One region of the Amycolatopsis sp. PS_44_ISF1 genome, then DNA from elsewhere that is predicted to be linked to it. Evidence: riboswitches for the same ligand, from Rfam matches in the RefSeq annotation. Region 1 holds a riboswitch; each other region holds the start of a gene.
The links. Region 1 has a riboswitch for cobalamin ahead of NYF13_RS07290 (hypothetical protein). Riboswitches for the same ligand answer to the same signal wherever they lie in the genome.
Positions count from the first base shown of each region.

Region 1 (7,501 bases):
CGCGCTGCTCGACCTGGAAACCGGTCTGCAAGAGCTGATCGCCCGCGGGTACCAGTTCGTGCACCCGGCGGACGAGCGCGGCGAAGTGCTCGCGGTGGTCGGGGTCCGCGTCCACGACGACGTGGTCGACGTGGTCCGGCTCAACGGCGAGGACGACGTGGTCGCGCTGCGCGTGCCCGGTACCGAGGAGAACATCCTCGACCCCGAGACCTGGCTGTGGCGCTCCGAAGGTGCGGCCACGGAGGTTCTCGTCGAGGTCCTGGCCCTGCCCGACGAATCCGCGGCGGCCGAAGCCCGCGTCAAGGGCTGCTGGGTCCCCGGCCGGGGCGGCACGTCGAAGTGGCTCGCCGCCCGCTGAGCCGTCCGGCCAAGAGTTTCAGGCTCCGCACGAAGTGTCCCAATGCACTTCGTGCGGGGCCTGTTTCACGTCCGCGGCCAGGCCGGCGGAGTGGGCAGAACCACTTTCCGCCCGCCGTTTATCGGCTTGACACCGTTTACACTTGCGTCTGGCCTGACCACGTCTTCCTGGGAGCACCTCGGTGGTTTCCGACCCGTCCAGTCCTGATCAGCCCGAACCGGAACCCCGCGAGGAGTGTGGCGTCTTCGGCGTCTGGGCTCCCGGGGAAGAAGTCGCCAAGCTGACCTACTACGGCCTCTACGCCCTGCAGCACCGCGGGCAGGAGGCAGCGGGCATCTCGGTGTCCGACGGCTCGCAGATCGTGGTCTTCAAGGACCTCGGCCTGGTCAGTCAGGTGTTCGACGAGCAGGTGCTGCAGTCGTTGCAGGGCCACATCGCCGTCGGGCACTGCCGCTACTCGACCACCGGCGCGACCATCTGGGAGAACGCGCAGCCGATCTTCCGCACCACCCCCACCGGCAGTGGCCTGTCCTTCGCGCACAACGGCAACCTGGTGAACACCTCGGAGCTGCGTGAGCGGACCGTCGCCGCGGGCCTGAAGCCGCACGCCGGGCTCACCGGCTCGTCGAGCGACTCGGACCTGGTCTGCGGGCTGCTCGCCGCGAACGCCGCCGACAAGGGCATCGAGGCGGCCGCCCTGGAGCTGCTGCCGACCCTCGTCGGCGCGTTCTGCCTGGTCTTCGCCGACGAGAACACGCTGTACGCCGCCCGCGACCCGCACGGCGTGCACCCGCTCGTGCTCGGCCGCCTGGAGCGCGGCTGGGTCGTGGCGAGCGAGACGGCCGCGCTGGACATCTGCGGTGCCTCCTTCGTGCGCGAGGTCGAGCCCGGTGAGCTGATTGCGATCGACGCCTCGGGCCTGCGCTCCTCGCGGTTCGCCAACCCCGAGCCCAAGGGCTGCGTGTTCGAGTACGTCTACCTGGCCCGCCCGGACACCTCCATCGCCGGTCGCAGCGTGCACGCCACCCGTGTGGAGATCGGCCGCCGGCTGGCCGGTGAGCACCCGGCCGACGGTGACCTGGTGATGCCGGTGCCGGAGTCCGGCACGCCCGCCGCGATCGGCTACGCGCAGGGCTCGGGCATCCCGTACGGCACCGGCCTGGTGAAGAACGCCTACGTCGGGCGTACGTTCATCCAGCCCTCGCAGACCATCCGCCAGCTGGGCATCCGGCTCAAGCTGAACCCGCTGCGCGACGTCATCCGCGGCAAGCGCCTGGTCGTGGTGGACGACTCGATCGTCCGCGGCAACACCCAGCGCGCGCTGGTGCGCATGCTGCGGGAGGCCGGCGCGCTGGAGGTCCACGTCCGGATCGCCTCGCCGCCGGTGCGCTGGCCGTGCTTCTACGGCATCGACTTCGCCTCCCGGGCCGAGCTGGTGGCCAACGGCGTCGACCTCGACGGCATCCGCCGCTCCATCGGGGCCGACTCACTGGGCTACATCTCGCTCGAAGGTCTGGTCGCGGCGTCGGAGCAGCCGAAGACCCGTCTGTGCACGGCGTGCTTCTCCGGCGAGTACCCGATTCCGCTGCCCGACGACGCGCTCATCGGCAAGCACCTGCTGGAGAGCATGGGTTCGGCGGACGGCGCGACGGTGTCTCCACTCGCAGTCAGCCCCGCGGGGTACGGTGCCGAAGACGCCGTCCGGCGTCCCTAGTCGCAGCTTGTCCAAGAGGGAGTCCGCTTCCGTGAGCGAGTCCACGAGCGCCACGTACGCCGCCGCCGGAGTCAGCATCGACGCCGGTGACCAAGCCGTCGAGCTGCTCAAGCCCCATGCCGAGCGCGCCACGCGACCCGAGGTCCGCGGTGGGGTCGGTGGCTTCGCCGGGCTCTTCTCGCTGAAGCTCGACCGGTGGAAGGAGCCGGTGCTCGCCTCGTCCACCGACGGGGTCGGCACCAAGATCGCCGTCGCCCAGATGCTGGACAAGCACGACACCGTCGGTATCGACCTGGTCGCCATGGTGGTCGACGACCTGGTGGTCACCGGGGCCGAGCCGCTGTTCCTGCAGGACTACATCGCCGTGGGCAAGGTGGTGCCGGAGAAGATCGCGGCGCTGGTCGGCGGCATCGCCGAGGGCTGCGTGCAGGCCGGCTGCGCGCTGCTGGGCGGCGAGACGGCCGAGCACCCCGGGCTGATGGGCGAGCACGACTACGACATGTCGGCCACCGGCGTCGGCGTGGTCGAGGCGGCCTCGCTGCTCGGTCCGGATCGCGTGCGCCCCGGCGACGTGGTGCTGGCCATGGGCTCCTCCGGACTGCACTCCAACGGCTATTCGCTGGCCCGGCACGTGCTGCTGGACATCGCGCGCATGCCGCTGGACGGGCCGGTCGAGGAGTTCGGCCGCACGCTCGGTGAGGAGCTGCTGGAGCCGACCCGGATCTACGCCAAGGACTGCCTGGCGCTGGCCGCCGAGACCGAGGTGCGCACGTTCGCGCACATCACCGGCGGCGGCCTGGAGGCCAACCTCGCGCGCGTGATGCCGCGCGGGCTCATCGCCCGGCTGGAGCGCGGGTCCTGGACCCCGGCGCCGGTGTTCGCGCTGGTCGGGCAGCGGGGCAAGGTCGAGCGGGCCGAGCTGGAGAAGACGTTCAACATGGGCGTCGGCATGGTCGCGATCGTCTCGGCCGAGGACGTGGACCGGGCGCTGGCCGTGCTGACCGCGCGGCACGTGCCGGCCTGGATCCTCGGTGACGTGCGGCCGACCGAGTCCCCGGACGGCCCGCGCGCCGTGCTGTCGGGCGACCACCCGAGGTTCTAGCCCCGGTCCCCGGGCCACACAGCCGGAAACGCGGTTGCCGCCTGCTGCCAGACTGGACGGGTGGCAGAGGACGTGGTGATCGGCACCCGGTTCGTGGTGCCCGGGGCCGAGCTGAGCGAGCGCTTCTCCCGGTCGTCCGGACCGGGTGGGCAGGGCGTGAACACCACGGACTCCCGGGTCGAGCTGTCGTTCGACGTGGCCCGGTCGGCCGCGATCCCGCCGCCGCTGAAGGAGCGCATCCTGGCGCGGCTGGCGGGGCGGCTGGTCGACGGGGTGCTGACCATCGCCGCCAGCGAGCACCGCTCCCAGCTGATGAACCGCGACGCGGCCCGTGAACGGCTTGCCTCGGCGTTGCTGGCCGCCTCCGCGCCGCCGCCGGCCAAGCGGCGTCCGACCAAGCCCTCCCGGGGCTCGAAGGAACGCCGCTTGGCCGCGAAGAAGCGCCGTGGCGACGTCAAGCGCGGCCGCGGCGGCCGGTTCGACGACTGAAGCGCTCCGTACTGCTCAGCCCAGGCAGAAGTGCACGCACTCGCCGGCCCGCTGGTAGCCGACGCGGCGGTACACGGTGGCGATCCCCTCGTCGCCGGGAGTGAGGAAGACCGTGTGCGCGCCCCGGTCGTGCCCCAGCCGCGTGAGGTGCGCGGTGATGGCCGACGCGATGCCGCGGTGGCGGTGGGTCGCCGCGACGCCGATGCCCGCGATCTCGGCGGTGCCGTTCTCGATCTCCAACGCCACGCCGCCGCCGACGATTTCGCCGGTCACCGTGTCCTCGACGAGCACGGCCCGCTCTCCGTGGGCCAGCGTGCCGGCCAGCTCGGCGTCGGACACGTCGGGGGACTCGCCGAAGGCCACGTTCTGCGCCGCGCGCAGGCCGCGCGCTTCGGACTCGTTCGACGGCGCGCGCAGCCCGATGCCGGCGGGCGCCGGGCGGTCCACGAAGTCGGCCGGGGTGCAGGTCATCAGCGGGATGCGCCGCTCCACGGCGTAACCCTGGTCGATCAGGCGCTCTTCGAGGTCCGGGGCGGCCTCGGTGAAGAACTCGAGCCGCGGCAGCAGGCCGCGGCGACGGTAGGCCGCGGTCAGCCGCACGATCTCGGCGGCCGAGGGCACGGCGTCGTCGTCGGGGATCGCGTAGTTGAGCATCGGGTGGCCGGTGTCCCGCGCGAAGGTGGCGAGGAACGGGCCTACGCGTTCGGTGTCCCGGCCGCGGGGCGCGGTCGTGCGGACATAAGCCTGGATGACGGACATGAGCCGGGTGAACCCTTTCGGGGTCGAGGGAGGAGCGCGTGCGCGGAGCACGCGCCGGGGGCGACGCGGAGGTGCTCGCGTCCGGCCTGGCTTCGGCCGACGCGGGCAGCGGCGGCGAACATAGGCGTTCCTTCGTCCGAAACGGGTTTGGCCCGAGTCTCGCACCTGGGGCAAGGGGTTTTCCGGCGCGGCGCCGAGGGGCGGGCAAGATCCCTCCGACCGGCCTCGACCGTCCACAGTGGATGCTGTGGACAACCCTGTGGAAGGATTTCCACGACTTGGCCGGAAGCCTTATTTCACAACGAAAAGTAGTGGGACTGCCCTGTGTACTACTTGGCCAGCTCGCGGGCCCGTTCGATGATCCAGGACAGGTGCAGGCCACGCCGGACGTCGCACGGGTGCGTGGTGGTGCCGCTCGCGATCATCGCGGCGAAATCGTCGAGCAGGGCGGTGTAGGACGCCCCGGCCGTGCCCGCTCTGCGGCCGAGCGCGCGGTACCCGTGCTCGCCGTAGACGGCGACCTCCACGACGGTGGGCTGGATCGGCAGGTGCAGGGAGAGCGTCGCGGTGCTGATCGCGCCCCCCTCGTGGGCCAGCATCAGCTGCCAGAGGTCGCCTTCCCCGTGGTGCGCCGCGAGCACCTCGGTGATCCGGCCGAGGGCGGCGTCGAGCAGGTCGAACGCGTGCGGGCCGAGGTCGGAGATCGAGCCGCCGGCGTCGTCGCGGCGCCAGGGCGAAGCCGCGTACTGGCCGCCGAGCAGGGCGCCCGAGAGCCAGCGGGCGCCGCCGCCGCGCCAGCCACCCGCGCGGGTGATGTCGTCGAGCCATTCGCGGGTCGGCGTGGCGAACCGCAGGGTGAGCACGACCAGCGACGCCACCTCGTTCGAGGTCACGGCGTCGGCGAGCCGCTGCGCGCCGGCCAGGTCGGCGGCGATCGGCTTCTCCAGGATCACGTGCTTGCCCGCTTCGGCCGCCTTGACCGCCAGCTCGGCCTGCACGGCGGGTGGCACGGCGAAAGCCACCGCGTCGACCTGCGAAAGCAGCTCGTCGAAGTCGCCGGTGCCGATCGCCCCGTGCGCGTCGGCCAGCTCCGAGGCGGCGCCGGGACGACGGGCCCAGACGGCGGTGAGGGTGGTCCCGGGGTGGTCGGCCAGCCCGGGCGCGTGCACCGTGGTCGCCCACGGACCGGTTCCGACGAGTCCGACGCGCAGCTGTCCGATTCCCACGCCCGGAAGTGTAGGTGTGGCCGGTCTCGCTTCCGGCGGCTCCCTCCGGTGGGTTAACGTCGGTGGGTTCTTCGCCACGAACGGGGGAATCCGGTGCGAGTCCGGCGCTGGCCCGCAACCGTGATCGGCCCTGGCCGGGGCCGTGAGCCGGATCGCCCGCCGTGGTCCGATCCGATGCGAGGTTCGTCGACCGATGTCTGTTCCACCGCCCGCCTGGGGGCGCGTGCTCGCCGCGTGCGCGCTGCTGTTCACCTTCGGCCTGGCCGGGGCCGGCCCCGCCGCCGCGACCGTGCCCGGGAAGGGCGCCGCGGGCTACTGCCCGGACGCCACCGGGGTCACCGTGGTCGTCGACTTCCAGGACCTCGGCGGCGAACCGCTGATCCGGTGCGCGCCCGGGCCGCAGGAGAACGGCGTCACGGCCATGCAGAACGCGGGCCTGGACCTGGTCGGCGCCGGCAAGTACGGGCTGGCGCTGATCTGCCGGATCGAGGGCCGGCCCGCCGACCAGTCGTGCACCGGGCTGCCGCCGGAGAGCGCGTCGTGGAGCTTCTGGACCGCGGCCGACGGAGGCCGGTGGGAGTCGAGCCAGGTCGGCGTGCAGGGCTGGAAGCCGCCGGCGGGCAGCTTCGAGGGCTGGTCGTTCGCGCACAACAAGGCGTTCGCGGACTACCCGCCGCCGCGGACCGCACCCGTGCGAAAGGCGAACGCGCCGGCCGCACCGTCTGAGCCGACTGCCTCGTCCGACGGAGGTTTCCCCTGGGGTCTGGTGATCGGCATCGCGGTGATCGTGGTGATCGCGGCCGCCGGGATCGTGACCGGGCTTCGGCGACGGCGTGGCGCGGACCGCTCGTGAGCCGCGCGGCCGGCCGTTGACCGGTGTCCCGAGAGCGCTGCACCCGGGTGCGTGGTGGGTCTGGGCGCTCGCGCTCGCCGTCGCGGCCAGCCGGACCACGAACCCGCTGCTGCTCGGACTGGTGATCGCGGTGGCCGGGTTCGTGGTCGCCCACCGGCGCACGGACGCGCCGTGGGCGCTCTCCTTCCGGATGTACGCCTACGTCGGCGCGGTGATCGTGGTGTCGCGCGTGCTGTTCCGGATCCTCATCGGCGGCGAGGACGGCGGGCACGTGCTGTTCACGCTGCCGGCCATCCCGCTGCCCCGGGGCGCCGCCGGGATCACCCTGCTCGGCCCGACGTCGGCGGAGGAACTGCTGGGCGGGTTCTACGACGGGCTCCGGCTGGCCGCGATCGTGCTCTGCGTCGGCGCCGCGAACGCCCTGGCGAATCCGAAACGCCTGCTCAAAGCGGTTCCCGGGGCGTTGTACGAGGTGGGCACGGCCGTCACGGTCGCGCTCTCGGTGGCCCCGCAACTGGTGGAGAGCGTGCAGCGGGTGCGGCGCGCGCGACGGTTGCGAGCGGGCCGTTCGCGCGGCCTCCGGGCCGTGAAGGGGATCTTCGTGCCGGTGCTCGCGGACGCGGTGGACCGCTCGCTCCTGCTGGCCGCGGCGATGGACTCGCGGGGCTACGGGCGGCGGGGCTACCTCGCGCCGCGGGTGCGCGTGCTGATCGCGGTGTGCGTGCTCACCGGGATGATCGGGGTGGCCGTGGGCGTGTACGGAGTGCTCGACGGGACGTCGGCCTGGCTCGGCGTGCCGATGCTGGCGGTGGGGCTGGTGGTGGCGGGGGCCGGGTTCGTGCTCGGCGGCCGTCGCGTCCAGCGCACGGCGTACCGGCCCGACCGGTGGCGACGGCCGGAGACCCTGGTGGCGCTGTGCGGCGTCGGCGGGTGCGCGCTGCTGTTCGCGGCCGGGCCTTCGGGGTTGTACCCGTCCGCGCTGGAATGGCCCTCGCTGCCG
Region 1 covers NZ_JANUXO010000001.1:1,598,788-1,606,288, forward strand. The annotation lists gene NYF13_RS07260 (hypothetical protein) at 1-358, shown strand, start outside; gene purF (amidophosphoribosyltransferase) at 540-2,072, shown strand; gene purM (phosphoribosylformylglycinamidine cyclo-ligase) at 2,104-3,174, shown strand; gene arfB (alternative ribosome rescue aminoacyl-tRNA hydrolase ArfB) at 3,235-3,663, shown strand; gene NYF13_RS07280 (GNAT family N-acetyltransferase) at 3,679-4,422, opposite strand; gene NYF13_RS07285 (Gfo/Idh/MocA family oxidoreductase) at 4,752-5,648, opposite strand; cobalamin riboswitch at 5,692-5,827, shown strand; gene NYF13_RS07290 (hypothetical protein) at 5,842-6,501, shown strand; gene NYF13_RS07295 (CbiQ family ECF transporter T component) at 6,482-7,501, shown strand, end outside.

Region 2 (7,501 bases), on a different contig from region 1:
GACGCCCTTCGCGGTCGGCGTGATCGTCTTGGTGCCGCCCGGCACCGCCAGCGGGCCGGACCAGGCGCCGCCGCCGGTGGCCGGGGACACCGCGCTCGCGGTCAGCGCGCTCGCGTGGGTGGAGGTCCAGGTGAGCGTGGTGCTCTGGCCCAGGGTGATGGTGCGGTCCAGGTCGTCGGCCGACAGGCTGACCGTCGGGTTGCCCGCGTTCACCGCCGGGTTGTGCGGGGTGACGCGCGGCGCGGGGTTCGTCGAGGCCGACTTGTTGAGCGAGAACGACCAGCCCTCGAACCCGCCGGGCACCACGTTGCGGTTCATCGCTCCGTAGCTGCTGTAGGTCCAGGTGGTGCCGGCGCCGTCGGCGTTCCAATAGGACCAGTAGGCCGTGCCGGGCGGGGTCCGCACGCAACCCTCGTGGTAACCGGGGCTGGTGGTGATCGGGATCGACTCGGTGGCCGAAGGCCGGTTCTCCAGGCGGCAGAGGAAGCCCAGCCCCCACTGGGCCGTGCCGGCGACGGCGATGCCCGCGTCCTGCAGCGCCTGCACGCCGTTGCGCTGGGTGCCGGGGCTCGCGTTCGGCGAGCAGCGGGTGATCGTCGGGGCCGCGACCCCGCCGTTGCCGTCCAGCTCCTGGAAGTCGACGACCACGGTGACGCCGGTCAGCGCGTCGGCCCCGGTGCAGATCCCGGTGTAGCCCTTGCCCGGGTCGAGCGCCGACGCGGGTGGGGCCGCGGCGGCGACCCCGGCCAGTACGGCGAGACTCGACAGCAGGGCCGAAACTCTTCTTCTCACTGTGTGCTCCCCAGGGTGTTCGTCATCTTCTCGGTGATACGGCGGGTACGGCGGGTGAAGTGGTGCTGGCCGGCCAGTACAGCGGCGGACAGCAGCAGGCCGAGGGCCAGCAGGCTGATCAGCAGCCCCGGCGAGCGGCCGCCGGCCGAGGCCTGCGCCGCTTTCGGCGCGGCGACGGCGGCGCCGGAGGTGAAGGGCAGGCGGACGGCCGGGGTCACCGGTGAACCGTCGGCCCCGGTCCACCCCCGGCCCGCGATCCCGGCCGCCGAGGCGACGCTCGTGGCCAGGTCGCTGGGGCCGCCAGGAGTCTTCGGAAGGCCGCCGTCGCCGCCCTGGAGCGCGCCCACCGACCGCACCGTGGCCGCCACGTCGAGCCCCGCGGCCTGGCGGGCGCCCGCCACGAGCGAACTGAGCACCGGGTCCGGGGCGCCGTTCGCCTCGATCAGCCCGGCGCGGTCCGGCCGGGCCGACAGTGCCCCGGCCGCGGACTCCAGCACGGCGGCCCGGTCGCGGCTCCAGTCGCCCGGGACCAGGCCCGGGACCGGTCCGGCGGCCGGTGGGCGGGCCCGCACGACCAGCGCCTGGACCACGGCCGAGGTCGACGCCGCGTCGCCGGTCGCGCACGGCCCGGCGTTCACCGCCACCGGGAACAGCCCGTCCCGGCACTGGTGGCCGAGCAGGAAGTCCAGGCCGGACCGCGCGCCGGTGGTGTCGGAGACCGCGGTGGCCGCCAGGACCCCCCATGCCTGCCGCCGGGTGGTCCGGGTGGGGTCGGCGAACCGGCCGGTGTCGGCGAATTCCCCGTCGCCGCCCCGCAACGCCGTGAGAGCGGTGTGCAACTGGGTGATCGTGGACCGCAGCCCGGCCGGCGCGTCTTCGCCACCGGCCAGGAACTGGGCGATGATCTGGAGCTTCGCCAGCGGTTCGACGTACGCGGCCGAAGACGGCTCATACGGCGCCCCGTGCGCGTAGGCGTTGATCGAGTCCGGGCTCAGCAGGAACCGCGACGCCCGATCCGCGGCTTCGAGTGGCCCACCGAGGGTCCGGAGGGCGAGCACGAGGTCCGCGGTGAGGTCGTAGTCCACATAGGTCCGGCCGTCCTGCGTGGTCTCGACGTGGTCGCCCCCGGCCAGCCGGCCCGCCAGGTACGCGCCGAGGCGCCCGGCCGGGGATTGCGGGGCCGGGCCGGGGGAACCAGCGGCGAACGAGGTCTCCGGCGGACGCGACGGCGACCCGCCAGCGGTGGGCGGCACCGCCTGGTGGTCCTCCCCCGGTTTCGCGCCCGGCGAGGGCGGCGGGACGGGCTTGACCGGCAGGACTCCCCCGGTGAGCGCGTAGAAGCCGATCTGCGAAAGCCCCAGCGAGGCCTGCGCGCTCGCGCGGATCCAGGTGTCGAGGCTCCCGATCCCGTCCGGTTTCGCCTTGGTGTACTCCGACGGGGTGTACGCGATCGCGCCGATCTGGTCCTGGAGCCGATCACCCGGGTCGGCGGCCGCGGTGACCTGGGCCGCCTTCAGGAAGGCCACCCCCTTGGCCACGGCCGCGTCCGCGCCCCCCGCGTCGGCCAGCGCCTGGACGATGAGCCCGGTGCTGTTGGTGTTCGGCGCCTCGGTCCCGACGCCGCCGCCCCAGCCGCCGCCCGGGTCCTGGTCGGCCTCGAGCCAGGCGACGGTCCGGCCGATCCGGGCGTCGAGGCCCGTCGCACCCGCGTCGCGCGCGGCGAGCATCGCGGACAGGGACAGCCCGGTGGTGTCGCCGTCCTTGGCCGATTCCCCGGTCGCCTTGCCCTCGTCGCAGCTGGACAGGCGGTAGGCGTCGGCGCCGGTTCCGCCGGTGGGGAGGTAGCCGAAGAAGATCCGGAAGTAGCCTTCGGAACACTGCTGGTTCACCAGGGTGTCGATGGCCGGCTGGTCGTTCTCGTGCACCCGGGCCAGCCCGATCACGCCGAGGGCCTGGCCGAAGGTGTTGGAGTTGTTGCTGACCCCGCTCGCCAGCGCCGGGTCCTTGGAGTAGTCGCTGACCCGCCCCCGGTCGCGCCCCTGGCGCGGGATCGCGCCCAGGGTCTCGGCGACCATGTCGTGCCCGCCGAAGTTCCTCGGGTCCCGGCCCGCGACCTCGGCCGCGACCAGCACCTTGGCCGCGGCACCGCCGGTGATGACCGCGTCGTAGCCCTGGCCGTGCACGAGTCCGTCCCAGGTGTAGTAGTCGGTGGCGTGCTTCTCCAGGTAGGAGGTGATCGGCGCGGCCAGCTCACCCCGCCCGGAGGCGTACATCGCGAACACCGAATCGATCATCAGCCCGTGGTCGGGCAGCGCCCCGCCGAGCGGGTTCTGCAGGGTGCCCTCAGCGCTCAACTGCCGGGCGAGCCACTGCGAGTTCGCGGCGGCGGCGGGTTGATCGGCAGTGCCCGGGCGACCGGCCGGTGCCTCACCAGCCCCCGGGACGGCGACCGGCCGGGCCCGCACGCCTTGCCCGGCCACCAGTCCGGCGTCGGCCTCCCGGGCTCGCGCGCCCCGCGCGGCCACCAGTCCGGCGTCGGCCTTTCGGGCGCGCGCGCCTTGCGCGGCCACCGGTCCGGCGTCGGCTTCCCAGGCCCGCACGTCTTGGCGGGCGGCGAGTTCGGCACTGTTCGGCCAGGCGCGCACACCTTGGTGGGCGGTGCTCCGTTGACTGCCGACCTGCTGCTCGCCGGCTTCCCGGGCCCCGACCGCCCACACCGGACCGGCCGGGGCCGCCACCAGGACGGCCAGCAGTCCGCACACCACGACCGCACCGAAGCGTCTGCCCGACACCACTCCCCCATCCCCAGCGCGACCACGGGGAGGACGGCGTCCAGCGCCGGCCCCTGCTAACGCGGCAGCGGCTTTGACATCACCTGCCCGCGAGGTGGACCCGACTCGTCACCTGAGTGACCCACGGTTGCGCGACAGCGCCGGATTTCGACCGGCTTCCCCGTCGCGGGCATGAATTCGTGCAGTTGTGCGAAAACCGGCTGACCTTAACACCGCCGAGGCGGCGGGGGGACCGGTAGTCGCGCAGTTCACCGGGGTGCCGTAGACCGCCAGGGGTGGACGGTCACGGATGACGCCGGGGCGAGCACTGCCGGTAGCGATCGGGATCCGGGGTTCCAGTAGTCGGCCCGGTCCGCCAAGATTCGCTGCTCCTCACTGCGCCGCCGATCCCGGGTAGCGATGCCCTTCCTCGCGGTGCCCGGGATCGGCAGGCGTCGTCATCCCCGTGGCACCCGGGTGCGGCGCGGCCAGAGCGCGCCGGCGCCGACCAAGCTCGTGATGACGACGAACGTGCCGAGCGAAGCGGCGATGCGGGGGTCGGTCGTCGTCACCACCGCGGCCACGGCGCAGCCCCCCGCGAGGAGGAAGAGGACCGTGCGGACCGCGGCTACCCAGGCCGAAAGCGGGCCGGCCAACCGGCGCAGCCGGCCGTCACCGCTTTCGGGCCGGCGATGACGGCCGTGCTCACGCCCAGCCAGCACCTTCGCCGCCGCCGCGATCATCTCCTCGGCACTGGCCACCCGCGGCTCCGGATCCTCGGCCTTGAAGCACCCGGCCACGTCGACCCGCTGCGGAACTGCAACTCCGGACGGCTCCGGGTCGGCCGACAAGGGTGCAGCGCGCGGTGCCGGGGCGGCCGACAAGGGCGCAGCACGCGGTGCCAGGTCGGCCGGCGAGGGTGCAGCGCGCGGTTTCGGGGCGGTCGCCGTGGGTTCTTCGTCGACCCGTGCCCGCTCGGCGGCGAATCCGCCGGAGAGACCGCCTCGTCGCGGGTCCGGAGCAAGAGGCCCGGCTCGCTCCGGCTCGGTACTCCCGCGTCCGGCGGCGCTCGGTCGGCACGGTGGGCGTTTCCCTGGTTCGCGTGGCCTTTCCAGCGGTACAGTCACCAGGTCCCTTTCCTCGTCTTCACGGGCTGGTCATCGGACACCGCGGGGCCTCTTGTTCGAGCAAGGGGCCCCGCTCCTCTTCGCCGGCGCTGCTCCCTTCCCGGGAACTCGGGTCATCCCATCCTGACGGAGAACGCACAGTCACCCCACGACCTACTACGAGTGTCTCGCTGAGCGGTATTTCCGCGTCGCCCAGCGGTTCGGGTGACTCGCGCGACTACTCCGCGCTACCACGGAGAACAGTTACTGGAACCGTCGCATTTCCAGCTACCGACGGTCTATCACGTTCCCGGCGCATCACCCCAGAGCAGCGAAACCATTGGAATATGCAGGTCCATCTGCACGGACCGCCGGATCGGGTGATCATGCAGGCCAGCGCCGCCCGGCTGGCGCGAGGGGTGGAACAACCACGTGAAGCACACGAGGCGTAACCGAGTCATCGTCATAAATGTCACTCATAAGAGTGGTACGGAAAGTCACCACCATGGTTGACGCAACGGCCGGAACCGTCTCGGGCCGGGCACTGCCGGGCGGCGGGGACATTCAAGGCCAGCTCGGCTTCCGTGATCGCCGGTGCAGAATATTCGAAACCACCGGTATGCCCCTTGCGTTGGCAGCCGGAAACAATATGCAACACCGATCCTTACCGAGCGCGACCACGCGCTGGTGCAAGGCTATTTTACGAAACGTAAATAAACGGGTGCATCGCCGAGTCGGCCACTTTGCGGGTCGCAGCAGCCGTTTCCCTCGGGGTTCGGTGGCCAATCCTGGGTTTTCCCCAGCCGATCACTGCACCTACACTTCTGCACGAACAGATGCACGTGCATCGGCATGAGCGAGCGCCGTCCACCGGCGGTCCCCGCCCGAAACCGGCCAGCAGCTCGGCGACGACAGCAATCTCTTTGGAGGCAACTGATACGCACCCGCCGAAACCGCAGGGGACGAGAGGCAACCAGGAGCTTCGTGAAGGCGGCCGCGTCTCCACAGTGCGGAAACCGTGGCGGTGCAGCGACTGCGGAAGTCCGATGAGGACAGTCCGTCGAAGGAAGAAGAAGGCGCGACCCCCTCTAGCCCAGGGAGCCGCGCCGGTACGAACACACATCCGATCTCGAGGAGTGCGTCATGGCCATCGTAGACGTTGGCAGTTGCAACCAGGCAGGGGAAAGCGGGCGACCGGAGCCTCGCCCCCCGCAGGCGGCGGCAGCGCCGAGCCCACCGGCCAGAGCCGGCGGTGGCCGGAGCGAGCAGCCCGTTCGCGTCACGATCCGGATCTGTGACGGCGTGCTGGTGCTCAACCGGCAGACCCACCAGGCCCCGGTTCCCCTCGGCCACGCGCGGCACCGCAAGCTCACCGCGTCGCCCGGACCGGCGCTGCTCGAGGCCATCTTCAGCGACTGGGGCTGGACTTTGCGGGCGGCCTTCATCACCGGTGAGGTGCTGTGCGCCGCGCTCGGCGCGCTGGCGCTGGCCGTGCACAGCTTCACCGCGGGGACCGGCGCCTTCGGGACCGGGGCGGTCGCCCTGGTGCTGACCGCGGTCCTCCGCCGCCGGTCCGGGAAGTCCCCTCGCACCGAGGAGTAATCGCGATTGCTCCCGAACGCCGCACACCGTTGGCCGAGCTGCATTACCGAACACCTCCCAAACCGTGGCCGAACGGGTGAATATCACCTTTCCCCCACCATGATCACCGGTCGGCCCTTGCGCCTGGAATATTCCAGCACGACCCTGGATGCACGGAATAATCCACTACTGCGAACAGCCGACGAGGGGCGACCATGGAAGATTACGACCCGAAAACCGCCGCGTTCTCCCTGGACGAAACCGGCTGGCAGCGGCCGGTTCCCTGCGGGGACAATTCCGGCAACTGCGTCGAGGTCAACCTGGGCCGCCCCGGGCTGATCGCGGTCCGGGACTCCAAGCTCGGCGAATCCCCCGTGCTGCTCTTCTCGCCGGAAGAATGGACGTCGTTCGTCACTTCCGTGCGCGCCGGGCAGTTCGACTGCTGATTCCGCAGTCCCGCCGAGCCGGGAGCCCGCCCGGAACCGGATTCGGGAGCCGGGCGGGGGCCAGGGCGGTGCTGCGGCCGCGGGCCGCGGTGTCCTAGCATGGGCAGTCCCCGATTCCCTGATTGGACGGCACGATCCGGTGACCCTGCCCTCCGTCGAGACCCAGCAGCGAGAACTGGGCACGATGATTTCCGCGGCACGGAAGCGGCTGGGCCTGACCCAAGCCGAATTCGGCCGTCGGGTGGGCTACACCCAGGCCAACATCAGCAAGCTGGAGAACGCCCACCTGGGCCTGCAGCGGGAGCAGCTGGACGCGTTCATCAAGGCGCTCAAGGTCAGCGACGCCGAAGCGGCGGTGATGCGGCGGCTCAACGCGTCGGCGAGCACCTCCGGGATCTGGTCCGGGCGCCGCCTGGTCGCCACTCCCCCGTGGTTCCGCGACATCCTCGCCGCCGAGCAGGAGGCGGACACGGTGCGCAGCTGGACCGGTGAGCGGATCAGCGGGCAGTTGCAGTGCGAAAGCTACATGCTCACGCTCTTCAACACCGCCGGCCGCCGCGACATCGACGACGCGGTTTACGAGCGTGGGCAACGGGCCCGGGTCTTCGCCCGCCATCCGAAGCGGGAATACGAGTTCCTGCTCAGCGAAAGCGCGCTGCTGCAACTCACCCGGACCCGCAAGCTCGACCCCTACATCTTGCTCGATCAGGTGAAGCACATGCTGAGCCTGATCGACGCCCACCCGGGGGTGTCGATCCGGTTCGTGCCGTTCGGCGAGCTGCCGCACCTGCCCCTGGACCTGACC
Region 2 covers NZ_JANUXO010000002.1:1,328,738-1,336,238, forward strand. The annotation lists gene NYF13_RS20325 (ABC transporter substrate-binding protein) at 1-792, opposite strand, end outside; gene NYF13_RS20330 (hypothetical protein) at 789-3,584, opposite strand; adenosylcobalamin (AdoCbl) riboswitch at 3,626-3,771, opposite strand; gene NYF13_RS20335 (hypothetical protein) at 4,022-4,324, opposite strand; gene NYF13_RS20340 (hypothetical protein) at 5,972-6,271, shown strand; gene NYF13_RS20345 (DUF397 domain-containing protein) at 6,466-6,696, shown strand; gene NYF13_RS20350 (helix-turn-helix transcriptional regulator) at 6,836-7,501, shown strand, end outside.
Region 2: linked by a shared signal. The riboswitch ahead of NYF13_RS20330 (hypothetical protein) and the one ahead of NYF13_RS07290 (hypothetical protein) in region 1 are both predicted to bind cobalamin.

Region 3 (7,501 bases), on a different contig from region 1:
CGCCGGGTAGAAGAACAGCACGACCGGGCCGTCGGACAGGAAGTCCGACAGGGTGCGCTCCACCCCCTGGTCGTCGGCCAGCGTGAAGTCGGGGGCCAGGTCGCCGGTCTCCATCGGGATGGGTCCTTTCGGTCGGTACCGCGGGGGAAGATCCTCCCAGGGGCTTCGGAGCCGCGGCCCACCCGGATGGCCCACCCGGCCGGGGCCGTGCCCGCCCGCTCGGCTCAGCCGTCCCCGGTGTGGCGGGCGATCAGCGCGGTCACGTCGTCGCCGGAGACGAAGGCGCCGCGGGCGACGTGCACGCCCAGCTCGCGCAGGCGGTGCGCGTGCTCGGCCGTGTGCACGCCTTCGGCGCCGACCTGCAGCCGCAGCTCGGCCGCGCGGGCGAGCAACTGGGCGAGGTGCCGCGAGTCGGCCTCGGACGGGTCCCCGGCCAGCGCGTCGACCACCGGCCCGGCCAGGATCACCAGCCGCACCGGCAGTGCGTGGCGCGGGATCAGCTCCAGGTCGGCCGAGCCGGAGACGGTCAGCACGAGCTGGGCGCCGAGGTCGGCGAGCACGGTGAACGAGTCGAGCACCTCGCCGTCCTCGTCGAACATCGAATCGCGGTCGGTGCACAGGTGCAGCACCCGCGGCGGCAGGTCGTGCCGGTCGAGCTGCTCCTTGACCAGCAGGACCAGGTCGGGGTCGGTGGCCAGCCGCTTCGGCAGCCGGATGCACACGTCCGGGGTCGCGTCGCCGAACTGCTCGTGCCAGCTCGCGTACGCGGACAGCGACGCGGCGAGCAGCCACTTGCCCAGCGGCATCGTCATGCCGGTGATCTGCGCCAGCGGGTAGAACCCGGCCGAGTCCAGCACACCCTCGTCCGGGTGGTTCCAGCGCAGGCCGGCGTTCACCGCGGCGATCCGGCCGGGGTCGTCCAGCAGCACGGTCGGCTGGTAGACCAGCGAGAACTCACCGTTCTCCAGCGCGCCGGCGATCACCGCGCCGAGCTGGTAACGGCTGCGGTCGCGGGCGTCGCGCTGCGGGTCGAACAGCATCCACTGGGCCTTGCCCGCCTCCTTGGCCCGGTGCAGCGCCAGCTCGGCCGCGCGCCGCATTTCGACGTGGCCGCTGCCGTCGGCGGGGCGCACGACGATGCCGACGCTCGCGCTCACGCCGATCCCGTGCCCGTCCAGGTAGACCGGTTCGTGCAACTCGTCGAGCGCCTGGTCGACGAGCTGGATCACCGGCGGCGGGGCCAGGTCCGGCCCGCGCAGCAGCACCCCGAAGCCGTCGCCGGACAGCCGCGCGACGTAACCCTCGTGGTGGCCGGTGAAGATCCGCGAGAGCTTGCCCGCGACCTCCCTCAGCACCTCGTCGCCGATCCCGGCGCCGAGACCGTCGTTGATCACCTTGAACCCGTCGATGTCCAGGTAGACCAGCCCGACCTGGTCGGGCCCGGACGAGCCCAGCGCGGCCTCCAGCCGGGTGGTGAACGCCTGCGCGTTCGGCAGTCCGGTGAGCGGGTCGTGCAGGTTCTGGTGCCGCAGCCGCTCGCCCAGCAGGTGCAGGTCGTCGGTGTCGGCGGCCAGCATGACCGGGTAGCGGGAGTCGATCCCGTCGCCGGGCAGCCAGGCCAGGGTGACGTTGGTGCTCAGGCGGCCGTCCTGGCTGTGCGCGAGGTGCACGCCGCGTTCGGTGATCTCTTCGGTGCCGTCGGTGCTGTCGGTGGCCAGCCGTTCGAGCCCGCCGCGGATCCGGTCGGCGTCGTGGGGGGTGGCCGCCAGTCCGGACAGGTGCCGCCCGCGCAGCCGGGCCGGCGGCGAGCCTACCAGCTTGCCGAGCGCCGGGTTGGCTTCGACGATGTCGCCGCCGGTGTCGGCCAGTGCGATCGCGATCGGCGAGACGGTGAACAGCGTGGTGAAGCGCCGGAGGACGCCCTCGTAGGCCGAGTCCGTGTTCCGCAGGACTTCGCGGGCGAATTCGAGCAGCAACCGCTCCCGGTTCTCCCGGGGGAGGGTTACTCCTTTGGTGTCGGCCAGCAGCGCCGCGTACCGGCGCGCGAGCTCGGACACCCCTGGCCGGTCACCAGGCTCAGGCACTCTTCACCCCTTCAGACACGGACTAACACCAGCTCAGCCGTGGTGCGAGCACTCTTGGACCCACACTGAGTATGAGTCGTCCACGAGTGATGCCACGGCACCACGCGCGCAACGGGGTGTCTACCGGCTGAACGAGTGATGGACTCCGCACGAAAGGTGACGGCTGGTCACCTTGAGTGCGCGAACGTGTCGCCCGATGCCGACCGGCCCCGGCCCGCGCCCTCTCGTCGTCGAGTGGAAGCCGTCAATGATATTCCAGGCGCACCGGCAGTCCGTCAGCGGGCACCGGGGCGCGGGCGATCGCGATGCCGGCCCGATCGGAGCTGACGACCGCGCGCCCTCGCGCAGCGCTGGGCCCACTCGGGCGGCACGGCCGGTAGGTCGCGAACGCGTGAAGGCCGGCCGCGCGGTAGGGCGGTGATCGGGTGGTTCGGCTCGTGCGGGCCGGGGACGGTCCCGGCCGTCGCCGGCCCGCACGAGCCCGGACCGGCTAGGCCAGCTCGGCGCGGACCAGCCGGGCCGCGGCGACCAGGTTCCGCAGCGCGGGGTCGATTTCGGCGTAACCCCGGGTCTTGAGCCCGCAGTCCGGGTTCACCCACAGGCGACCGGCGGGCACGGCGGTGACGGCCGTGCGCAGCAGGCCGGCGACCTCCTCGACGCCCGGCACGCGCGGCGAGTGGATGTCGTAGACCCCGGGACCGACGCCGCGGGCGAAGCCGGCTCCGGAGAGGTCTTCGAGCACCTCCATCTTGGAGCGCGCCGCCTCGATGCTGGTGACGTCGGCGTCGAGCGCGTCGATCGCGGGCAGCACCTCGCCGAACTCCGAGTAGCACATGTGCGTGTGGACCTGGGTGGAGTCGGCCGCGCCGGACGTCGCGACGCGGAACGCGCGGACGGCCCACGCGAAGTACGCCTCGTGCCCGGCCGCGCGCAGCGGCAGCAGCTCCCGCAGCGCCGGCTCGTCGACCTGGACCACCCGCACGCCCGCGGCCTCCAGATCGGCCACCTCGTCGCGGATCGCCAGCGCGACCTGCAGCGCGGTGTCGGCCGGCGGCTGGTCGTCGCGGACGAAGGACCAGGCCAGGATGGTCACCGGGCCGGTCAGCATGCCCTTCACCGGCTTTTCGCTCAGCCGCTGGGCGTGCCGGGCCCACGGCACGGTCATCGGCGCCGGCCGGGAGACGTCGCCGAACAGGATCGGCGGGCGGACGCAGCGGGAACCGTAGGACTGCACCCAGCCGAAGTCGGTGGCGGCGAAGCCGTCGAGCTGCTCGGCGAAGTACTGCACCATGTCGTTGCGCTCGGGCTCGCCGTGCACCAGCACGTCGAGGCCCAGCTCCTCCTGCAGCCGGACCACGCGCTCGATCTCGGCGTGCATCCCGGCCACGTACCCGGCCTGGTCCAGCTCGCCCGAGCGCAGCGCCGCGCGGGCCTTGCGGACCTCGGTGGTCTGCGGGAACGAGCCGATCGTGGTGGTCGGCAGCGGCGGCAGGCCCAGTTCGGCCTGCTGCGCCGCCGCGCGCTGCTCGTACGGCGGGCGCGTGGCGTCCTCCGGGCGCAGGGCGGCGAGCCGCTGCCGCACCGCCGGGTCGGTCACCTCCGTGGCCGCGGCCCGGTCCGCCACCGCCGCGCGGGCCGCGCCGAGGTCGGCGCCCTCGCCGTCTTCGCGGCCCTCCGCCCGCAGCGCCCGGCCGAGCAGCACGACTTCGTCCACCTTCTGCCGCGCGAAGGCGAGCCAGCCCTTCACCCGCGGGTCGAGGCTCGTCTCGCGCTCCACGTCGTAGGGCACGTGCAGCAGCGAACAGGAGGTCGAGACGCTGACGGCCGCGGCGGTGCCGAGCAGCTTGCGCGCCTTCTCCAGCGCGCGGTCCGGGTCGGTGCGCCACACGTTGCGGCCGTCGACCACCCCGGCGAGCACCTCCTTGTCCCGCAGCGCGCCCTCGGCCGCAACGGTGTCCACAAAGGACTCGTCGGTGACCAGGTCGACGGCCAGCGCCTCGATCGGCGAACGGGCCAGCACGCCCAGCCCGCGGCCCAGGCCGCCGAAGTACCCGGCGACCAGCAGCTTCGGCCGGTCCTCGGCCTTGGCCAGCACGTGGTACGCGCGGGTCAGCGCGTTGAGCTCGGGGGTGCGGCGATCGCCGGCGAAGGCCGGCTCGTCGAACTGGACCCACTCCACGCCCTCGTCGTGCAGCCGGCGCAGCAGTTCGGCGTAGGCCGGGAGCAGTTCGTCGAGCAGCTCCAGCGGCTCGAAGCCCGGCGTGGTCGCCTTGGCCAGCAGCAGGAAGGTGACCGGGCCCACCAGCACCGGGCGCGTTTCGATACCGAGCGCACGGGCCTCGCGGTACTCGTCGAGCGGTTTGCTGCCGGTGAGGGTGAACTTCGTGTCCGGGCCCAGCTCGGGGACCAGGTAGTGGTAGTTGGTGTCGAACCACTTCGTCATTTCGAGCGCGGGCGCGTCCTGCACGCCGCGTGCCGCCGCGAAGTAGGTGTCGAGCGGTGAAAGACCCAGACCGGTGAAGCGCTCGGGCAGCGCGCCGAACAGCTCGGCGGTGTCGAGCACCTGGTCGTAGTGGGAGAAGGTGTTGGACGGGATCGAGTCCAGGCCGGCTTCGCGCTGCCCGGTCCAGGCCCGGGTGCGCAACCCGCGGCCGGTGGCCAGCAGTTCCGCGGCGTCGATCCGGCCCGCCCAGTACCGCTCCAGTGCCCGTTTGAGCTCCCGGTCCGGCCCGATGCGCGGGCTGCCCAGGACGGTGGTGCCGATGGTGTTCACAGCTCTCTCCTCGCGAGCTCGCCGAACGAGTCCGGGCACGCGAAGGGGCCGCGTTTCGCGTCGCGCCTGCTCCCACGAGGCCCGGACTCACGCACGCCGTCGGCGCGCGTGCCACGGGCAGGTCTTCGGACTCGTGGGCGCCGTGCGCACGCCTACTCGCCGTCGCTTCCCAGGCTCGCGCCCAGTGCTTCACCACTTCTCGTGGTGACGGCTTTCGTTCCCACTCACCGCTGCGGGGGCAGTCCCGGATTCACACCGGGTTCCCTGTTGCCTCGACCGGGGTGCGGCCGCGAAAACAGCTCGGCCACGCCCTGGGCGAACCAGTGGCGTGGCCGAGCCTAGCGCTCGGGGCCGGGCGTGGCACAAATCCCGCCCGAATCCCGGATGGCGGGATCAGTCCCAGTCGAGGGCGCCGCCCGACTGGTACTCGATCACGCGGGTCTCGAAGAAGTTCTTCTCCTTCTTCAGGTCCATCGCCTCCGACATCCAGGGGAACGGGTTCTCCGTCTCCCCGAAGATGGGCGCGAGGCCGATCTGCTGCGCGCGCCGGTCGGTGATGAAGTGCATGTACTGCTCGCACAACTGCGCCGACAGGCCGAGCATGCCGCGGGGCATGGTGTCGCGGGCGTAGGCGACCTCCAGCTCACACGCCTCCTTCAGCATCCCGCGCACCTCGGCCTGGAACTGCTCGGTCCACAGGTGCGGGTTCTCGATCTTGATCTGGTTGATGCAGTCGATGCCGAAGTTCAGGTGGATCGACTCGTCGCGCAGGATGTACTGGTACTGCTCGGCGATGCCGACCATCTTGTTCCGCCGGCCGAGCGAGAGGATCTGCGCGAAGCCGGTGTAGAACCACATGCCCTCGAAGATCACGTAGAACGCCACCAGGTCGCGCAGGAACGCGGTGTCGGCCTCGGGCGTGCCGGTCTCGAAGTCCGGGTCCTCCAGGTGCTGGGTGTACTTCAGCGCCCAGGCGTCCTTGTCCGAAATGGACGGAACCTCGCGGTACATGTTGAACAGCTCGCCCTCGACCAGGCCGAGGCTTTCGCAGATGTACTGGAAGGTGTGCGTGTGCACGGCCTCCTCGAACGCCTGGCGCAGCAGGTACTGGCGGCACTCCGGGTTGGTGATCTGCCGGTAGACCGCGAGCACGATGTTGTTGGCCACCAGCGACTCCGCCGTGGCGAAGAAGCCGAGGTTGCGCTTGAGCATCTGCCGCTCATCCTCGGTGAGGCCGTCGGCCGACTTCCACAGCGCGATGTCGGCCTGCATGGCGACCTCGGTCGGCATCCAGTGGTTGTTGCAGCCGGCGAGGTACTTCTCCCACGCCCAGCGGTACTTCATCGGCAGCAGCTGGTTGACGTCGGCGCGGGCGTTGATCATCCGCTTGTCGTCGACGCTGATCCGCTCGGCGCCGACCTCGATCTCGCCGAGGCCGGTGACTCCGGGGGTCTCCACGTTGGTCATGTTCTCGGGTTCCTTACTGGCAGGCTTCGCAGTCGGGGTCGTCGATCCGGCAGGCCGCGCCTTCGGTGGCGACGAAGTCGACGTCGTCGACCTTCGGCAGCTCCTTCGGCTCCGGCTGGGCGGCGGGCGGCGTGACGGGCGGCGTGACGGGCACGGACGGCACCGCGGCCTCCGGGGAGGGGACCGGGACCGCGGCCGAGGCCGGCGGCGCCGGGACCGCCGCGGCCGGGGCGGCGGCCGGGGCGGCGGACACCGCGTTCAGCTTGCCGTCGGTGCCGCGCAGGGTGCTCTTCTCCACGTGCGTCGCGGACTGGGCCCGCAGGTAGTACGTGGTCTTGAGGCCCTTGTGCCAGGCGTAGCGGTACAGCTCGTCGAGCTTGCGGCCGCTGGGCGCCGCGATGTAGAGGTTCAGCGACTGCGCCTGGTCGATCCACTTCTGCCGGACCGAGCCAGCGTCCACGATCCACTTCGACTCGATCTCGAACGCGGTGGCGTAGAGCGCCTTCAGGTCGTCCGGCACGCGGTCGATCTGGCCGAGGCTGCCGTCGAAGTACTTCAGGTCGCTGACCATCACCTCGTCCCACAGGCCGCGGGCCTTGAGGCTCTTGACCAGGTGCGGGTTGACCACGGTGAAGTCGCCGGACATGTTCGACTTGACGAACAGGTTCTGGAACAGCGGCTCGATCGACTGGCCGACCCCGGAGATGTTGGAGATCGTCGCGGTCGGCGCGATCGCCATCACGTTGGAGTTGCGCATGCCGACGGTCTTGACCCGCTGGCGCAGCGGCGCCCAGTCCAGGGTCGAGGAGGTGTCGACGTCGAGGGCGTCACCCTGGCGGGCGTCGATCAGCAGCTGCATCGAGTCGATCGGCAGGATGCCGCGGCTCCACAGCGAGCCCTCGAACGACTGGTACCGGCCGCGCTCCTCGGCCAGGTCGGTCGAGGCGGAGATCGCGTAGTAGGAGACGTGCTCCATGCTGAGGTCGGCGAACTCCACCGCGCCGGCCGAGGCGAACGGCACGCCGATCTCGAACAGCGCGTCCTGGAAGCCCATGATGCCCAGGCCGATCGGGCGGTGGCGCAGGTTGGAGCGGCGGGCCTCCGGGATCGTGTAGAAGTTGATGTCGATCACGTTGTCCAGCATGCGGACGGCGGTGCGCACGGTCTTCTCCAGGCG
Region 3 covers NZ_JANUXO010000002.1:2,143,341-2,150,841, reverse strand. The annotation lists gene NYF13_RS23775 (peroxiredoxin) at 1-114, opposite strand, end outside; gene NYF13_RS23770 (diguanylate cyclase domain-containing protein) at 225-2,057, opposite strand; gene metE (5-methyltetrahydropteroyltriglutamate--homocysteine S-methyltransferase) at 2,575-4,857, opposite strand; cobalamin riboswitch at 4,977-5,126, opposite strand; gene NYF13_RS23760 (ribonucleotide-diphosphate reductase subunit beta) at 5,251-6,324, opposite strand; gene NYF13_RS23755 (ribonucleoside-diphosphate reductase subunit alpha) at 6,338-7,501, opposite strand, start outside.
Region 3: linked by a shared signal. The riboswitch ahead of metE (5-methyltetrahydropteroyltriglutamate--homocysteine S-methyltransferase) and the one ahead of NYF13_RS07290 (hypothetical protein) in region 1 are both predicted to bind cobalamin.

Region 4 (7,501 bases), on a different contig from region 1:
TCCGGGGCCGCTCAGCCGCAGCGGACCCTCGCGGTACCTGTGAATTCTGTGGTGCCGGACCTCCAGCCTGACACCGGGAGACCGTGCCGGTCGATAGTTGTGCTCTGTGAATTCCTGTGAACGTTCGGGCTTGGTTTGTCAAAGTTGTTACAGTCCGGGAATGGAGAAGATGTACGCCGGCGCCCGGCTCCGCCAGCTGCGGGAGGACCGGTCGATGAGCCAGTCCGAGCTGGCCCGGCTGCTGGAGATCTCCCCCAGCTACGTCAACCAGCTGGAGCACAACGGCCGTCCGCTGACCCTGCCGGTGCTGCTGCGGCTCACCGGGCACTTCGGCGTGGACGCGGAGTTCTTCGCCCCGCAGGACGTCGCCCGGCTGGTCGCCGACGTGCGCGAGGTCTTCGCCGACGACACGGTCACCGGCTCGCTGTCGGCGGGCGAGGTCGACGAGCTGACCACCAAGCTCCCCGAGGTCGCGCGCACCCTGGTCGGCCTGCACCGGCGGTACCGGGAGGCGGTGGAGAACATCGCGACCCTGGTGTCCGAGCAGGGTTTGGACCGCACCGCCTCGCAGCAGCCGCACGAGGAGATCCGCGACTGGTTCTACCGGCGTCGCAACCACGTGGCCGAGCTGGACGAGCCGGCGGAGAGGCTGGCCGCCGAGCTGCGGCTCACCCCCGGTGACCTGCGGTCCGGGCTGAGCGCGGGCCTGCGGGAGCGCCACGGGGTGCAGGTCGGCTCGACGGCGCTGGGCACCGAGCAGCACCGTTTCGACCCCGCGACCCGCGTGCTGCACCTGTCCCCCGGCCTGCGCCCGGGCCAGGCCGCGTTCCGGCTCGGCTCGGAGCTGGCGCTGCTGGAGGCGGGTGACACCATCGAGCGGCTGGTCGGCACCGGCGGCTTCAGCGGTGACACCGCCCGGCGGCTGGCCCGGATCGGGCTGGCCAACTACTACGCCGGCGCGCTGGTGCTGCCCTACCGGGTCTTCCTCGGCGCCGCCGAGCGGTACCGCTACGACCTCACCCGGCTGTCCGACCACTTCGGCGTGGGCTTCGAGACGGTCTGCCACCGGCTCTCCACGCTCCAGCGCCCGCGCACCCGCGGCGTGCCGTTCTCGTTCGTCCGGGTCGACCGGGCCGGCAACATCTCGAAACGCCAGTCCGCCACCGGGTTCCACTTCTCCCGGGTCGGCGGTTCGTGTCCACTGTGGATCGTCTACGAGGCGTTCGGCTCGCCCGGCCGGATCCTCACCCAGGTGGCCGAGCTGCCGGACGGCCAGAAGTACTTCTGGCTGGCCCGCACGGTCACCCGCGCGGTCGGCGGCCACGGCGACCCCGGCAAGACCTTCGCGATCGGCCTCGGCTGCGAACTGCGCCACGCCCGCCGCCTGGTCTACTCCGCCGGCCTCGCCCTGGGCGCCGACGCCGCCATCACCCCGATCGGCATGGGCTGCAAGGTCTGCGAGCGCCCGGCCTGCCCGCAACGCGCCTTCCCGGCGATCGGCAAGACCCTGCGGGTGGACGAGCACACCAGCAGCCTGCTGCCCTACCCGCCGCAGGGCTGAGGACCGCACCGCCGCGCCATCGGGGCCGCCGCGCCATCGGAACAGTCGGGGCCGCCGCGCCATCGGACCGTCGGGGACACCGTGCCCCGCCCGGGTGAGATTCTCGGCCCGCTCGACATACTCGGACTTCCTACTATAGGGTCTCCTCAGGTCTGCGGTGCAGGGAAGCCGGTGCGAAACCGGCGCGGTCCCGCCACTGTGACCGGGGAGCGGTGCCCCGCGAGGAAATGGCCACTGGCGCGAGCCGGGAAGGCCGGGGCCCCGTCGATCCGGAAGCCAGGATACCGGCCGCAGGTATTCGTGTTCGTCCACGAGGATGGAGCTGAACGCATGCGGATTCCCCCTGCCTGCGCGAAAATCACCGGCCCGCCGCCCACCCGGCGGTAACCGGACCGGCCCGGAACCCAGCGCGCTCGGCGCGCCCGGGTGCTCTGTCCTGCGCTCTCGCGAAAGGCGTGCCATGACCACCGAACTCCACCACTTCGTCGGCGGGAAGCCGGTTCCCGGTACCTCGGGCCGCTTCGCCGACGTCTTCGACCCCAGCACCGGCGCGGTGCCGTCGCGGGTGCCGCTGGCCTCGGCCGCCGAGGTCACCGCGGCGGTCGGCGAAGCGGCCGCGGCCCAGCGGGAATGGGCCCGCTGGAACCCGCAGCGCCGCGCCCGCGTGCTGATGAAGTTCCTGGAGCTGGCCCGGTCCGAAGAGGACAGTCTGGCCCGGCTGCTCTCGGCCGAGCACGGCAAGACGGTGGCCGACTCGCGCGGCGACCTCCGGCGCGGGCTGGAGGTCGTCGAATTCGCGGTCGGCATCCCGCACCTGCTCAAGGGCGAGTACAGCGACTCGGCCGGCCCCGGCATCGACGTGTACTCGATGCGCCAGCCGCTCGGGGTGGTGGCCGGCATCACGCCGTTCAACTTCCCGGCGATGATCCCGCTGTGGAAGGCCGCGCCCGCGATCGCCTGCGGCAACGCGTTCGTCCTCAAACCGTCCGAACGCGACCCGTCGGTCCCGCTGCGCCTGGCCGAGCTGTTCGCCGAAGCCGGTCTGCCCCCGGGGGTGTTCTCCGTGGTCAACGGCGACAAGGAAGCCGTCGACGCGCTGCTGACCGACCCGCGGGTCGAAGCCCTCGGCTTCGTCGGCTCCTCGGCCGTCGCCGAGTACATCTACGCCACCGCGGCCGCGCACGGGAAGCGCGCGCAGTGCTTCGGCGGGGCCAAGAACCACCTGATCGTGATGCCCGACGCCGATCTCGACGGGGTGGTCGAAGCCCTGGCCGGCGCCGGTTACGGTTCGGCCGGCGAGCGGTGCATGGCCATCTCGGTCGCCGTCCCGGTCGGCCGGGCCACGGCCGACGCGCTGGTCGAACGGCTGGCCGCGCGGGTGCGGACGCTCAAGGTCGGCGCCGCGCTGGACGAGACCGCGGACTTCGGCCCGCTGATCACCGCCGCGGCCGTGCAGCGGGTCCGCGAGTACGTGGAGATCGGCCTGGCCGAGGGCGCGGAGCTGGTGGTGGACGGCCGGGAGGTGACCGTGCCCGGGCACGAGAACGGCTTCTACCTCGGCGGCTGCCTGTTCGACCGGGTCACCCCGGACCTGCGGATCTACCGCGAGGAGATCTTCGGCCCGGTGCTCTCGGTGGTCCGCGCGGACGACTACGAGCAGGCGCTGCGGCTGCCGAGCGAGCACGAGTACGGCAACGGCGTCTCGATCTTCACCCGCGACGGCGACACGGCCCGCGACTTCACCTCGCGGGTCGACACCGGCATGGTCGGGGTCAACGTGCCCATCCCGGTGCCGATCGCCCACCACACCTTCGGCGGCTGGAAGCGGTCCGGTTTCGGCGACCTCAACCAGCACGGCCCGGACTCGATCCGGTTCTACACCAAGACCAAGACCGTCACCTCGCGCTGGCCCTCCGGCGCCCGGGAAGGTGCCTCCTTCGTCATCCCGACGATGAGCTGAAGCCATGAGGATCACCGGCGAACAACGCGCCCTGCGCGAGACGGCGGCGGACTTCGCCGCCGAGCACCTGGCCCCGCACGCACTGGAGTGGGACCGGGCCAAGCACTTCCCGGTCGACGTGCTGCGCAAGGCCGCCGAACTCGGACTGGGCGGGCTGTACCTGCCCGAGGCGGTCGGCGGCTCGGAGCTCGGCCGGCTCGACGGCGTGCTGGTGTTCGAGGCGCTGGCCACCGGCTGCCCCTCGATCGCGGCCTACGTGTCGATCCACAACATGGTCGCCACGATGATCGACCGGTTCGGCGACCAGGAGCAACGCCGGCGCTACCTGCCGCGGATGTCCACCATGGAGCACCTGGGCAGCTACTGCCTGACCGAGCCGGGCGCCGGGTCCGACGCCGCCGCCCTGTCCACCCAGGCCCGCCGCGACGGCGAGTCCTACGTGCTCGACGGGGTCAAGCAGTTCATCTCGGGCGCCGGCACCTCGGAGGTCTACGTGGTGCTCGCCCGGACCGGCGGGCCGGGCGCCCGCGGCATCTCCGCCTTCGTCGTCGAGCGGGGCACGCCCGGGGTTTCCTTCGGCCCCGACGAGGTCAAGATGGGCTGGAACGCCCAGCCCACCCGGGCGGTCGTGTTCGACGGCGCCCGCGTGCCCGCTTCGGCCCGGCTCGGCGCCGAGGGCTCCGGGTTCGCCGTGGCCATGTCCGCTTTGGACGGTGGGCGGCTCAACATCGCGGCCTGCTCCCTCGGCGGCGGTGAAGCGGCGCTGGGCAAGGCCGTGCGGTACCTGTCCGAGCGGTCCGCGTTCGGAGCCAGGCTGTCGCAGTCCCAGGCCCTGCAGTTCCGGCTGGCCGACATGCGCACCGAGCTCGAAGCCGCGCGCACCCTGCTGTGGCGGGCCGCCGACGCCCTGGACCAGGGCGAGGACCGCGCGACCCAGCTTTCGGCCATGGCCAAGCGGTTCTGCACCGACACCGGGTTCGAAGTGGCCAACCAATCCCTGCAGCTGCACGGCGGTTACGGCTACCTCGCCGATTACGGGGTGGAGAAGATCGTCCGCGACCTGCGGGTGCACCAGATCCTCGAAGGAACCAACGAAATCATGCGGGTGATCATCTCGCGCCGGATGCTGGCGGAGGCGGTGTGAGCACACGATCGCGAAGCTCCGCTCGCACCGCCGACCGGGTATCCCGCAGAACACAGGAGGTGGCATGAGCGACGTCGAGTTCGTCGTCCACAGTGGAATAGGCCGGATCACGCTGAACCGGCCGCGGGCACTGAACGCGCTGACCCACGTCATGGTGACCGCGATCGCGGGCCACCTCGAGCGGTGGCGGGCCGACCCGGCCGTGCGCGTCGTGGTCGTCGAGGGCGCGGGCGAACGCGGGCTGTGCGCGGGCGGCGACATCCGCTCCATCTACGAGGACGCCAGATCCGGCGGCACCGCTTCGCTGGCCTTCTGGGCCGACGAGTACCGGCTGAACGCCGCCATCGCCCGGTACCCCAAGCCGTACCTGGCGATCATGGACGGCCTGGTGATGGGCGGCGGGGTCGGGGTGTCCGCGCACGGCAGCCACCGCGTGGTCACCGACCGCTCGCGGGTGGCGATGCCCGAGACCGGGATCGGGTTCGTGCCCGACGTCGGCGGCACCTACCTGCTCTCCCGCGCGCCCGGCGGCCTCGGCCTCCACGCCGGGCTCACCGGCGCGCAGCTGAGCGGCGCCGACGCCATCCACTGTGGACTCGCGGACCATTACGTGCTCGCGGACCGGCTGCCCGACCTGTTCGACGCGCTGGCCACCCACACCCCGGACGCGGCGCTGGCCCTGGTCGCCGATCCGCCACCGCCGAGCGCGCTGGCCGAAGCCCGCTCGTGGATCGACCACTGCTACGCCGCCGACACGGTCGAAGGGATCCTCGACCGGCTCCGTGACGCCGGCGGTCCGGCGATCGCCGCGGCGAAAGAGCTCGAGGGCAAGTCGCCCACCACGCTCAAGGTGACCCTGCGGGCGCTGCGGACCGCGGCGGCGCTGCCGGACCTGGAAGCCGCGCTCACCCGGGAGTACCGGGTCTCGCACCACGCGTTGACCACGGCCGAGCTGGTGGAGGGCATCCGCGCGCAGGTGATCGACAAGGACCGCGCGCCCCGGTGGTCGCCGCAGGCCCTGACCGAAGTCGGCGAGGACCTCGTCGACGCCTACTTCGCCCACCTCGGCGAGGACGAACTGACGGGAGTGGCCCGATGAGCACCGCCTTCCTCGGACTCGGGAACATGGGCGGCCCGATGGCCGCGAACCTGGTCAAGGCCGGCGAGGAGGTGACCGGCTACGATCCGTCGCCCGAGGCCCGCGCCGCCGCGTCCGCCGCCGGTGTGTCCGTTGTGGACAATGCTGTGGCGGCGGTCGCCGGGGCCGGCGTGGTGATCACCATGCTGCCCAGCGGAGGGCACGTGCTGGAGCTCTACCGGGAGCTGGTGCCCGCGGCCGGACCGGGCACGCTGTTCCTCGACTGCTCCACCATCGAGGTCGCCGACGCCCGGGCCGCCGCCGGCCTCGCCACCGGCCACGGACACCTGGCGCTGGACGCCCCGGTGTCGGGCGGGGTCGTCGGGGCGGGCGCAGCCACCTTGACCTTCATGGCCGGCGGCCCGGCGGAGGCGTTCGCCGCGGCCGAGCCGCACCTGAAGCACATGGGGGCCAAGCTGGTCCACTGTGGAGAGACCGGCGCCGGGCAGGCGGCGAAGATCTGCAACAACCTGATCCTCGGCGTGTCGATGATCGCGGTCAGCGAGGCGTTCGCGCTCGGCCGCGGCCTCGGGCTGACCGACCAGGCCCTGTTCGACGTCGCCTCCACCGCCTCCGGCCAGTGCTGGGCCCTGACCACCAACTGCCCGGTGCCCGGCCCCGTGCCCGCCAGCCCGGCCAACCGGGACTACCGCGGCGGTTTCGCCAGCGGCCTGATGCTCAAGGACCTGCGCCTGGCCCAGGCCGCCGCCCAGGCCGAAGGCGTGCGCACCGCACTGGGCGACCACGCCGAACGGCTGTACACCGAGTTCGTCGAACAGGACGGCCCAGGACGTGACTTCTCGGCGATCATCACCGGCATCACCGGCTGAGGCCATCGCTTGGCCTGCTCACCATGACCTCTCCACGCACACCCCGGCTGCTCGCCCGGGCCGGTGAGTTCAGCGCGGTCGCCCTCCGCGTCGTCCGGCAGGAGTTCCCGAACGACATCCGCAGCACCATGCGGTTCCCCGGCGACTTCCCGAACCGGCCCGCCGACCTGTACCCGGCGTTCTACGGTTGCCTCGACTGGCATTCCTGCGTGGAGATGCACTGGCTGCTGGTCCGGCTGCTGCGCACGGTGCCGGACGCGGTCCCCGCCGGTGAGATCCGGGCCGTGCTGGATCAGCACCTCAGTGGCGAAGCGCTGGAGGCGGAAGCGAAGACCTTCCGGACCACACCGTCGAGGGCGCGCCCCTACGCCTGGGGCTGGGCGCTGACCCTGCACCACGAGCTCGCGACCTGGGACGACCCCGACGCCCGCCGCTGGTCGGCGAACCTCGTGCCGCTGTCGGCAGCGGTCACCGACGCGTTCCTGAGCTGGCTGCCGAAACAGACCTACCCGGTGCGTTACGGCGCGCACAGCAACAGCGCGTTCGGGCTGTCCCGGGCACTGCCGTACGCCCGGGACAGCGCCGGCTCGGGCGCGCTGCTCGCAGCGATCGAGGACGCGGCCCGACGCTGGTTCAGCACGGACACGGACTATCCCGGCCGGTGGGAGCCCTCCGGCGCCGACTTCCTCTCCCCCGCCCTCGCCGAAGCCGAGCTCCAGGCCGCCCTGCTGCCGCCCGGGCGGTTCCGGAGCTGGCTGGACCGCTTCCTGCCCGGCCTGGCCGGGGGCGAGCCCGCCACGCTGTTCGCCCCCGCCACCGTTTCCGACGACAGCGACGGCCAGCTCGCCCACCTGCGCGGGCTCAACCT
Region 4 covers NZ_JANUXO010000002.1:1,281,189-1,288,689, forward strand. The annotation lists gene NYF13_RS20125 (short-chain fatty acyl-CoA regulator family protein) at 161-1,561, shown strand; cobalamin riboswitch at 1,683-1,869, shown strand; gene NYF13_RS20130 (CoA-acylating methylmalonate-semialdehyde dehydrogenase) at 2,022-3,521, shown strand; gene NYF13_RS20135 (acyl-CoA dehydrogenase family protein) at 3,526-4,665, shown strand; gene NYF13_RS20140 (enoyl-CoA hydratase/isomerase family protein) at 4,730-5,764, shown strand; gene mmsB (3-hydroxyisobutyrate dehydrogenase) at 5,761-6,633, shown strand; gene NYF13_RS20150 (DUF2891 domain-containing protein) at 6,657-7,501, shown strand, end outside.
Region 4: linked by a shared signal. The riboswitch ahead of NYF13_RS20130 (CoA-acylating methylmalonate-semialdehyde dehydrogenase) and the one ahead of NYF13_RS07290 (hypothetical protein) in region 1 are both predicted to bind cobalamin.